Regions from separate parts of the Bradyrhizobium sp. HKCCYLRH1030 genome, predicted to be linked through region 2. Evidence: predicted binding sites of a transcription regulator. Region 2 holds the regulator's gene; the other holds the start of a gene.
What was found. Region 2 encodes PhoB, which activates phosphate uptake and scavenging genes when phosphate is short. Its sites were predicted from a motif close to TGTCATNNANCTGTCAT; they were not measured.

Region 1 (5,642 bases), on a different contig from region 2:
AGAGCAGCAGCGTCAGGCCTTCTTCTTCACGTCCTTGACGTTGGAGAACACGATGCCTTCGGCGCGTTCCTTGGTGTAGCCGAGATAGAACTCGTTCTTGGCCAGGAACACCGGATCGCCGTCGACGTCGTCGGCGACGCCGGAATTGTTGGCGGCGATGAACGCCTCGAGCTTCTTCTTGTCGTCGCACGAGATCCAGCGCGCCAGCGAGAACTCGGAGATCTCGAATTCGACCGGCAGCGAGTACTCGGCATCGAGCCGCGCCTTGAGCACGTCGAGCTGCAGCGGTCCCACCACGCCGACCAGCGCCGGCGCACCGTCACGCGGGCGGAACACCTGCACGACGCCCTCCTCCGACATCTGCTGCAAGGCTTCCTTCAGCTTCTTGGCCTTCATCGCATCGGTGAGGCGGACGCGGCGGACGATTTCCGGGGCAAAGCTCGGCACGCCGACGAAGGTGAGATCCTCGCCCTCGGTCAGGGTGTCGCCGATACGAAGCGAGCCGTGGTTGGGAATGCCGACGACGTCACCCGCAAAGGCTTCGTCCGCGACCGAGCGGTCCTGGGCGAAGAAGAATTGCGGGCTCGACAGCGGCATGGTCTTGCCGGTGCGTACCAGCTTCGCCTTCATGCCGCGGTTGAGCTTGCCCGAGCACAGCCGCGCGAACGCGATGCGGTCGCGGTGGTTGGGGTCCATATTCGCCTGGATCTTGAACACGAAGGCGCTCATGCGCGGCTCGGCGGCGTCGACCTTGCGCAGGTTCGACTCCTGCGCGCGCGGCGACGGCGCGTAGCGGCCGAGGCCTTCGAGCAGATCGCCGACGCCGAAATTGCGCAGCGCGCTACCGAAATACACCGGCGTCAGGTGGCCCTCGCGAAATGCCTCGAGGTCGAACGGCTTGCAGGCCTCCTTGACCAGCTCCAGCTCGTCGGTGATCTGGCTCATGTCGAGATTGGCGTTGATCTTGCCGAGCTCGGCGATGTCGATCTGCTGCGCCGCGCCGGTCTTGGCGCCGCCGCCTTCGAGCAGGCGCACGCCGCCGTCGCGGATGTCATAGGTGCCGATGAAGTCGCGGCCGCGCCCCACGGGCCAGGTCATCGGCGTGGTGTCGAGCGCCAGCGTCTTCTCGATCTCGTCCAGGAGATCGAAGGTGTCGCGGCTCTCGCGGTCCATCTTGTTGATGAAGGTGATGATCGGGATGTCGCGGAGGCGGCAGACCTCGAACAGCTTGCGCGTGCGCGCCTCAATGCCCTTGGCGGCGTCGATCACCATGACGGCCGAGTCGACCGCGGTCAGCGTGCGATAGGTGTCTTCGGAAAAGTCCTCGTGGCCCGGCGTGTCCAGCAGGTTGAACACCAGCCCTTCGAACTCGAAGGTCATCACCGAGGTGACGACCGAGATGCCGCGCTCGCGCTCGATCTTCATCCAGTCCGAGCGGGTGTTGCGGCGCTCGCCCTTGGCCTTGACCTGACCGGCGAGGTTGATGGCGCCGCCGAACAGCAGCAGCTTCTCGGTCAGCGTCGTCTTGCCGGCGTCCGGGTGCGAGATGATGGCGAAGGTGCGCCGGCGCGCGACCTCGTCGGAGAGCGCGGAGCGGGACGGCTGTTCGGTCGTCAAACTTGTATCGGACATGAGGCGGCGGACGTCGTTTCGGGGCCAGAGAGCGGGCGATTTGATGGGAAAGGCGCGGGATCACGGCCGCCGCGCGCCCTCCATATAGGCGTTTTGCACCGCAACTCCAACCGGCGAGTTGCCCCCTCGCCCGCCCCGGATCAGTGCCGGAGCACCGACACCAGCCAGAACGTCAGCGCCGAGACGATGGCAGAGGCCGGAATCGTGAAGATCCAGGCGTAGACGATCGATCCGGCCACGTTCCAGCGCACCGCCGAGGCGCGGCGGGCGGCGCCGACGCCGACGATCGCGCCGGTGATGGTGTGGGTGGTCGACACCGGCACGCCGAGGAACGTCGCCAGGAACAGCGTGATGGCGCCGCCGGTCTCGGCGCAGAAGCCCTGCATCGGGTTGAGCTTGGTGATGCGCAGGCCCATGGTGCGGACGATGCGCCAGCCGCCCATCAGGGTGCCAAGCGCCATCGCGGCCTGGCACGACAGCACGACCCAGAACGGCACCGTGAACTGCTCGCCGAGACGGCCCTGCGAGTACAACAGCACGGCGATGATGCCCATCGTCTTCTGCGCGTCGTTGCCGCCATGGCCGAGCGAATAGAGCGAGGCCGAGGCGAATTGCAGGATGCGGAAGGCGCGGTCGACCGCGAACGGCGTCGAGCGTACCGAGGCCCAGGACACGATCGCGACCAGGATCATCGCCAGCACCAGCCCGACCAGCGGCGACAGCACGATCGCCAGCACGGTCTTGGACAGGCCGCTCCACACGGTGGCCGAGATGCCGGCCTTGGCGACCCCTGCCCCGACCAGCCCGCCGATCAGCGCATGCGAGCTCGACGACGGAATGCCGGCGGCCCAGGTGACCAGGTTCCAGACGATGGCGCCGACCAGGGCAGCGAAGATCACCTGCGCGTCGACGATGGCGGGATCGATGATGCCGGTGCCGATGGTCTGGGCGACGTGGAGGCCGAACACGCCAAACGCCACGAAGTTGAAGAATGCGGCCCAGAACACCGCATATTGCGGCCGCAGCACGCGGGTCGAAACGATGGTCGCGATCGAGTTGGCGGCGTCGTGCAGGCCGTTGAGGAAATCGAAGGCGAGTGCGACGGCGATGAGGCCGACCAGGATCGGAAGGCCGAGTTGAGCGTCCACGGCGCGGCCCTACCCTAGACCTGTTCGATCATGATCGAATTGATCTCGTTGGCGACGTCGTCGAAGCGGTCGGCGACCTTCTCCAGATGGTCATAGATCTCGGCGCCGACGATGAAATCCATCGTGTTGGCGTTGCGGTGCTTGAGGAACAGCTCCTTCAGCCCGATGTCGTGGAGATCGTCGACCCGTCCCTCGAGCTTGGTCATCTCCTCGGTGATCGCGGTGATCATCGGCACGTTCTGACCGATCGCCTGCAACAGCGGCAACGCCTTTCCGATCAGGTTGGCGCAGTCGACCAGCAAGGTGCCCATCTCGCGCATGGTCGGCTCGAACTCCTTGACCTCGAACAGCACCACGGCCTTGGCGGTCTGCTGCATCTGGTCGATGGCGTCGTCCATCGAGGTGATCAGGTTCTTGATGTCGCCGCGGTCGAATGGGGTGATGAAAGTGCGGCGGACAGCGGTCAGCACTTCGCGGGTGATGTTGTCGGCCTCGTTCTCGAGCTGGCTGACGCGCTGGCAATGCCTGAGGATGTCGTCGCCGCCCTGCAGCATGTCCTGCAGCGCATGGGCGCCTTGAATCACCACCTTGTTGTGGCGGGCGAACAAATCGAAAAACCGCTCCTCCCGCGGGAGGACGGCGCGAAACCAGTGCAGCATGGGACGAGATCCATCCATTCCGAAACGGGCCAGGGCCGGCCCGTCACAGAACTGTCATACTCCGGATCGCGCACCAGCAGAAGCGGTGGCCGGATCATCCACCGCTTTCTGCCCTTTCGACGATCTCTTTTCAGATCAATGGCTTAGAGGGATCGCTTGAACAGATGGGCGATTTCCCCGACGACGCCGCGGCGGAAGGTGAGCACGCAGGCGACGAAGATCACGCCCTGGATCACCGTCACCCACTGGCCGAACCCGGACAGATATTGCTGCATGCCGACGATCACGAACGCGCCGACGACGGGGCCGAACACGGTGCCGAGCCCACCGACCAGGGTCATGAGCACGATCTGGCCGGACATCCCGACCTCGACGTCGGTCAGCGAGGCATTCTGGGCGACGAACACCTTCAGCGCACCGGCGAGGCCCGCCAGCGTCCCCGACAGGATGAAGGCGAGCAGCTTGTAATGGTCGGTCTTGTAGCCCAGCGAGATCGCGCGCTGCTCGTTCTCACGGATCGATTTCAGCACCTCGCCGAACGGCGAGTTGATGGTGCGGAAGATCAGCAGGAAGCCGGCGAGGAAGCCGACCAGCACGACGTAATAGAGCACCGTCGGCTTGGACAGGTCGAGGATGCCGAACATCCGGCCCTGCGGAATGCCCTGGATGCCGTCCTCGCCATGGGTGAACGGCGCCTGCAGATAGATGAAGTACAGGAGCTGCGACAGCGCCAGGGTGATCATCGCGAAATAGATGCCCTGGCGTCGGATCGAGATGTAGCCGGTGATCACCGACAGGACGAACGATCCGGCGACGCCCGTCAGGATGCCGAGCTCGGGCGGCAGCCCCCACACCTTCAGCGCGTGGGCACTGCAATAGCCGGCCGTTCCCAGGAACATCGCATGGCCGAACGACAGCAGGCCGCCATAGCCGATCAGGAGGTTGAAGGCGCAGGCCAGCAGCGCGAAGCACAGCGCCTGCATGACGAAGAACGGGTACAGCCCGGTCCACGGCACGATCGCCAGCAGCGCTGTCATGATGACGAACACGATCATCTCATCGCGCATCGCGCGCGGGGTGATCGGCAGGGTTGCGTCGGTGATGGATGTCATGTCAGGCCGCCCGTCCGGTCAGACCCGTCGGCTTCACCAGCAGCACCAGGACCATCAGAACGAAGACCACGGTGTTGGAAGCCTCGGGATAGAAATATTTGGTCAGTCCCTCAATCACGCCGAGCAGGAAGCCGGTGATGATCGAGCCCATGATCGAGCCCATGCCGCCGATCACGACCACCGCGAACACCACGATGATGATGTGCTCGCCCATCAGCGGCCGCACCTGGTTGATCGGCGCCGACAACACGCCGGCCAGCGCCGCGAGCCCGACGCCGAGGCCGTAGGTCAGCGTGATCATGCGCGGCACGTTGATGCCGAACGCCCGCACCAAGGTCGGATTCTCGGTGGCGGCGCGCAGGTAGGCGCCGAGCCGGGTCCGCTCGATCAGGAACCAGGTCGCCAGACAGACGACCAGGGAGAATATGACGACCCAGCCGCGATAGACCGGCAGATACATGAAGCCGAGGTTCATGCCGCCGCGGAGCTGATCCGGGATCGCATAAGGCAGGCCGGACGAGCCGAAGAAGTTCTGGAACACGCCCTGGATGATCAGCGCCAATCCGAACGTCAGAAGCAGTCCGTAGAGATGGTCGAGCCCGGCAATCCATTGCAGCATGGTGCGCTCGAGGACCATGCCGAAGATGCCGACGATGATCGGCGCCAGCAGCAGCGCCCACCAATAATTGATGCCGCCGAGGTTCAGCAGGAAATAGGCGCAGAACGCGCCCATCATGTAGAGCGCGCCATGGGCGAAATTGATGATGTTGAGCATGCCGAAGATGACGGCAAGCCCGAGACTGAGCAGCGCGTAGAACGAGCCGTTGATCAGTCCGACCAGGAGCTGTGCGTAGAGGGCCTGCATCGTCTTGTTTCTGTTTTCTCTCGGCGTTTCCCAGAAGATGGCGGCCCCGGCGACGTTCAGCCGCCGGAGCCACAGCGGTTCATTTCTTCAACAAGGCGCACGCGCTCTTGTCGAGCGGCGTGAAGGCCTGGTCGCCCGGTACCGAGCCGACCAGCTTGTAGAGATCCCACGGGCCCTTGGACTCCGAGGGCTTCTTGACCTCGAACAGATAGGCGGTGTGGATGGT
Region 2 (5,642 bases):
CCAGTCACGCACAGATCATGACCAGCGGCGGGACATCCTCTTCTCTCGTCCCTCCTTCGCTCACCGCATCGAGGCACTCTGTGCCGCGATCTCGCGCCGCACGACCGCCTCGAACTGGCTCGCGGGGGCGGCGAACATCAGCCGGGTCTCCTCATGGAACGCCGAGAAGATGCCGACCACGGCCGGCTGTCCGCCGACTTCGGCCATGATGGGGGAGCCCGAATAGCCGAAATTGGCGAGGCAATGCACCGTCAGCAGCATCCCGTCCTTGGTCATGCCGGCGCTGCAATTGCGCTGGCCGGTCGGCGAATAGCGCCGCTCCTGGCCATAGCCGATCTCGGAGATGGTTCCGGCCGTGGTCGCAGCCTGCAATTCCTCGCGCGTCAGCGCCCTGACCTCAACCGGCTTCGACGGCAGCGCGTCCTTCAGCACGATCAACGCCCAATCGGCGGGCGAGCGGTCGAGCGACCACCTGTCGTGCCGGGTCGGGACGAAATCAGGCGCCACGATCAGCTTGTCGGCGACAGACGATGCCGCCGGCGTGCCCCTGTTCATGCCGGCCAGGAAGCGGACGTTGCCGGGGCTGACCTGCGCCACGCCGTTGAACACGCAATGTGCCGCGGTGAGCACGACGCGCGGCGCGACCAGCGTGCCGGTGCACCAGCCGCCGGTCGAGTATTGCGCGACGGTGACGACGCCGATCGACGACGCCGGCCACGAGGTGGGATCGACGACCTCGCCGATGTGGCGGTCGAGCCCGAGCAGTTGCTCCGGACGCGGAGCGGCGATGCCGGCCTCCGCCGATTCCGGCTTCGGCCGCCAGGCCGCAATGGCACTCTGGGCCTGGACGCGCTGCGGCTCGGTCAACTTGACCCGCTGCACGTCGCGGCCGGCCGATCGCACGCCGCTACGGCCCGCCATCACCAGCCAGGCATAGCCCTGCACGACGTCCTGTTTCACACCGCGGCCGTCGAGCAGCATCAGGCCGAGCATGTATTGCGACTGGGCGAAGCCCTGCGCCGCGGCGCGGCTGAACCAGCGGCCGGCTTCGCCGTAATTGCTCGCAACACCTTCGCCATTGACGTAGGCGATGCCGAGATAGTGTTGCGCGACAGCGAGCCCCTGATCGGCGGCCTTGCGGTACCACGCCAGCGCCTCGGCGGGGTTGCGCGGTTGGCCCCAGCCGAAGGCGTGCATGAAGCCGACGTCGAACTGCGCCCGCGCATCGCCCTTGGCGGCCAGCGGCAGCAGCCGTCGCATCGCCGCCGCATGCTGCCCGTTGCCTGCCGCCGCGACCGCGTCTTCGAGCTCGGCGGCCGTGGCGCCCGCCGCGCCGCCGAGCAGCACGGCAAGAGATATGATGATGGTCTTGATCAAGGGCGTCCGCTGGGACCGAAACATCGTGACGGGCCACGAAGCAGACACGATCAAGACGGCGGCGGCGTGGCGGAAAGCGGACCGCGATCTCCTCAATCGGGCCGCCTCGCGTCTCACACCTGCTGCGTCCTCACGCCCGATCGCCCCTTACACCTGCTCGCTCTTGGCGAAGCGATCATCGAGCGCATAACCGGCGCCGCGCACGGTGCGGATCGGGTCCTGCTCGCGGCCGGGATTGAGCAGCTTGCGCAGGCGGCCGATATGGACGTCGACGGTGCGCTCGTCGATGTAGATGTCGCGGCCCCAGACACTGTCGAGCAGCTGCTCGCGGCTGAACACGCGGCCGGGATGCTCCAGGAAGAACTCGAGCAGGCGGTATTCGGTCGGGCCGAGATCGATCGGCCTACCAGAGCGCGCCACGCGGCGCTTCTCGCGGTCGAGCTCGATGTCGCCATAGGACAGCACGGTCGCCAGCCGCTCCGGACTCGCCCGCCGCAGCAGGCCTTTCACCCGCGCCAGAAGCTCCGGCACCGAGAACGGCTTGACGATGTAGTCGTCGGCGCCGGTCGCGAGGCCGCGCACGCGCTCGCTCTCCTCGCCGCGTGCGGTGAGCATGATGATCGGCAACTGCCGGGTCTCGGTCCGCGCCCGCAGGCGGCGGCACAGCTCGATGCCGGACAGGCCCGGCAGCATCCAGTCGAGCACGACGAGATCGGGAACACGCTCCTTCAGGCGCGTGTCGGCTTCGTCGCCGCGCGCCACGGTCTCGACCTCGTAGCCTTCGGCCTCGAGGTTGTAGCGCAGCAGCGTCGTCAGCGCCTCCTCGTCCTCCACCACCAGAATTCGGGCGCCCATGTCTGAACCGTCTCTCTCAGTTGCCGGGGATCGTCGATGCGAAGCTCGTCATGTCGCCCTTCGGGCGCTTGTCCATGATCTGCTGGCCTTCGATCATATAGAACACCGTCTCGGCGATGTTGGTCGCGTGATCGCCGATGCGCTCGATATTCTTGGCGCAGAACATCAGGTGGATGCAGAACGAGATGTTGCGCGGATCCTCCATCATGTAGGTCAGGAGCTCGCGGAACAGCGAGGTGCAGATGGCATCGACTTCCTCATCGCCCTTCCACACCGTCATCGCCGCCGGCAAATCGTGCGCGGCATAGGCGTCCAGCACCGTCTTGACCTGCGACTGCACGAGATCGGTCATGTGCTCGAGCCCGCGGATCAGCTTCAGCGGATGGAAGTCGCTCTCCAGCGCCGCGACGCGCTTGCCGATGTTCTTGGCGAGATCGCCGATACGCTCCAGATCGGTCGCCACGCGCATCGCGCCGACGATCTCACGCAGGTCGACCGCCATCGGCTGTCGCCGGGCGATGGTAAGAACGGCGCGCTCCTCGATGATGCGTTGCAGCTTGTCGACCTCGGCGTCGGTGGCGACCACCTTCTGGCCGAGCGCGATGTCGCGTCGCACCAGCGCATCGACGGAATCGACGATCAGCCGCTCGGCGAGGCCGCCCATCTCCGATACCAGACGGGTGAGGTCCTGCAGATCGCTGTCGAACGCCTTGGCGGTATGTTCACTGGCCATGATGATCTCCTGAAGACAATGTCGTCGGCGTCAGCCGAACCGGCCGGTGATGTAATCCTGGGTCCGCCGATCGCTCGGCGAGGTGAAGATCTTGCTGGTGTCGTCGAACTCGATCAGCTCGCCGAGATACATGAAGGCGGTCTTGTCGGAGACGCGCGCCGCCTGCTGCATGTTATGCGTCACGATGGCGATCGTATAGTTTTCGGCGAGTTCCTGGATCAGCTCCTCGACCTTGGCGGTCGAGATCGGATCGAGCGCCGAGCACGGCTCGTCGAACAGGATCACCTCCGGCCGGACCGCCACGGTACGCGCGATGCACAGCCGCTGCTGCTGGCCGCCGGACAGCGACAGGCCCGAGGCGTTGAGCTTGTCCTTGACCTCGTTCCACAACGCGCCGCCGCGCAGCGCCTTCTCGACCCGGTCGTCCATCTCCGACTTGGAGATCTTCTCATAGAGGCGGATGCCGAAGGCGATGTTCTCGTAGATCGTCATCGGGAACGGCGTCGGCTTCTGGAACACCATGCCGACCCGGGCACGCAGCAGGTTCAGATCGAGCTTGGGATCGAGGATGTTGGTGTTGTCGAGCATCAGCTGCCCGGTCGCCCGCTGCCCCGGATAGAGATCGTACATCCGGTTGAAGATGCGCAGCAGCGTGGACTTGCCGCAGCCGGACGGGCCGATGAACGCGGTGACGCGGTTGGTGCCCAGCGACAGGTTGATGTTCTTCAGCGCATGATGGTCGCCGTAGTAGAAGTTGAGGTTGCGCGCGGTCACCTTGGCCGGCGCATCCGGAAGCGCCTTGCCGTGAAGAGCGTGATTGGGCTGACTGACGGAGACGGACAGTTCGGTCATTTGGTGTTCCTCTCGGCGCCGAGAATGCGTGCACCGATGTTCAGGGCGAGCACGGCCAGAGTGATGAGAAGGGCTCCGCTCCAGGCCAGTTGTTTCCAGTAGGCATAAGGGCTCTGGACGAAATTGTTGATGGTGACGGGCAGGTTCGCCATCGTCTTGGAAAGGTTGAGGCTCCAGAACTGGTTCGACAGCGCGGTGAACAGCAGAGGCGCGGTCTCGCCGGCGACGCGGGCGGTCGCCAGCAGCACGCCGGTGATGAGGCCCGAGCGCGCCGCCCGATAGGCGATGCGGCGGATCACCAGCGAGCGCGGCAGGCCGAGCGCAGACGCCGCCTCGCGCAGCGGGTTGGGCACGAGCAGCAGCATGTCCTCGGTGGTGCGCAGCACCACCGGGATCACGATGACCGCCAATGCAAGGGAACCCGCGAGTGCCGAGAAGCCGCCCATCGGCACCACGACCGCACCATAGATGAACAGGCCGATGATGATCGAGGGCGCCGACAGCAGGATGTCGTTGATGAAGCGGATCACCGAGGTCAGGCGGTCGTTGCGGCCGTATTCGGCGAGATAGGTGCCGGCGAACAGGCCGAGCGGCGCGCCGATGCCGACGCCGATGATCGTCATGATCAAGGAGCCGACGATGGCGTTGCGCAGGCCGCCTTCGCTGGAGCCGGGCGGTGGCGTGTCGGCGGCAAAAACCTGCAGGCTGAGGCCGGCGAGTCCGTTATAGAACAGCGTGAACAGGATCAGCGCCAGCCAGGTGACGCCGAACATCGCGGCGGCAACGCAGAGGCCGCGGATCACGATGTCTCTGCGGCGCCGGCGCGCATAGATCGGATTGACCGGCGCATCGAGTGTAAGCGTGTCAGCGCTGGACATGGCTTATTTTCCCGCCTTGGCTTCGAGCCGCATGAGCATCAGCCGCGCGCTCGCCAGCACGAAGAACGTGAGCACGAACAGCAGCAGGCCGAGCAGGATCAGGCTCGACTGGTGCAGCCCGTCGCTCTCCTGGAATTCGGAGGCGATGGCGGCCGAGATCGTGGTGCCCGGTGCGAAGATCGAGGATGAGATACGGAACGAGTTGCCGATGATGAAGGTCACCGCCATCGTTTCGCCGAGCGCACGCCCCAGCGCCAGCATGACGCCGCCGATCACGCCGACACGGGTGTAGGGAATGACGACGCTGCGCACGACCTCCCAGGTGGTGCAGCCGACGCCGTAGGCGGCTTCCTTCAACACCGGCGGGACGGTCTTGAACACGTCGACCGAGATCGAGGTGATGAACGGCAGCACCATGATCGCCAGGATCAGCGAGGCGTTGAACAGGCTGAGATAGGACGGCGGACCCGCGAAGATGTCCTGCAGCACCGGGATGCCGGCGCAGAGATTGATCATGAACGGCTGGAACGTATAGGCCAGGAACGGCCCCAGCACGAAGAAGCCCCACATGCCGTAGATGATCGAAGGAATGCCGGCGAGCAGCTCGATGGCAAGTCCGATCGGACGGCGCAGCCATTGCGGGCACAGCTCGGTGAGGAAGATCGCAATGCCCAGACCGACCGGAATGGCGATCAGCATCGCGATGAAGGACGTGACCAAGGTGCCGTAGATCGGGCCGAGCGCCCCGAGCACCGGCGGATCGGCCGACGGCGCCCAGCGCCGCGTCCACAGGAATTCGAAGCCATATTCTCTCATGGCCGGCCATGCGCCGACGATGAGCGACAGGATGATGCCGCCCAGGATCAACAGGACGGAGATCGCGGACAGCCGCGTGATCCAATAGAAGGTCACGTCGCCGAGCTTGAAGGCGCTGAGCGCGCGTGCCC

Region 1: ACQR1E_RS03725 (DUF47 domain-containing protein) is a predicted target of PhoB. The motif match lies at 3,481-3,497, and genes of this name have one in related genera.

Annotation. Positions count from the first base shown of each region.
Region 1 is NZ_JBNPUY010000001.1:813,395-819,036, forward strand. Features, by position in the region: gene ACQR1E_RS03715 (peptide chain release factor 3) at 13-1,632, opposite strand; gene ACQR1E_RS03720 (inorganic phosphate transporter) at 1,773-2,780, opposite strand; gene ACQR1E_RS03725 (DUF47 domain-containing protein) at 2,795-3,439, opposite strand; gene ACQR1E_RS03730 (branched-chain amino acid ABC transporter permease) at 3,583-4,551, opposite strand; gene ACQR1E_RS03735 (branched-chain amino acid ABC transporter permease) at 4,553-5,416, opposite strand; gene ACQR1E_RS03740 (ABC transporter substrate-binding protein) at 5,496-5,642, opposite strand, start outside.
Region 2 is NZ_JBNPUY010000005.1:253,602-259,243, reverse strand. Features, by position in the region: gene ACQR1E_RS16980 (trypsin-like serine protease) at 61-1,377, opposite strand; gene phoB (phosphate regulon transcriptional regulator PhoB) at 1,525-2,232, opposite strand; gene phoU (phosphate signaling complex protein PhoU) at 2,249-2,965, opposite strand; gene pstB (phosphate ABC transporter ATP-binding protein PstB) at 2,996-3,817, opposite strand; gene pstA (phosphate ABC transporter permease PstA) at 3,814-4,695, opposite strand; gene pstC (phosphate ABC transporter permease subunit PstC) at 4,699-5,642, opposite strand, start outside.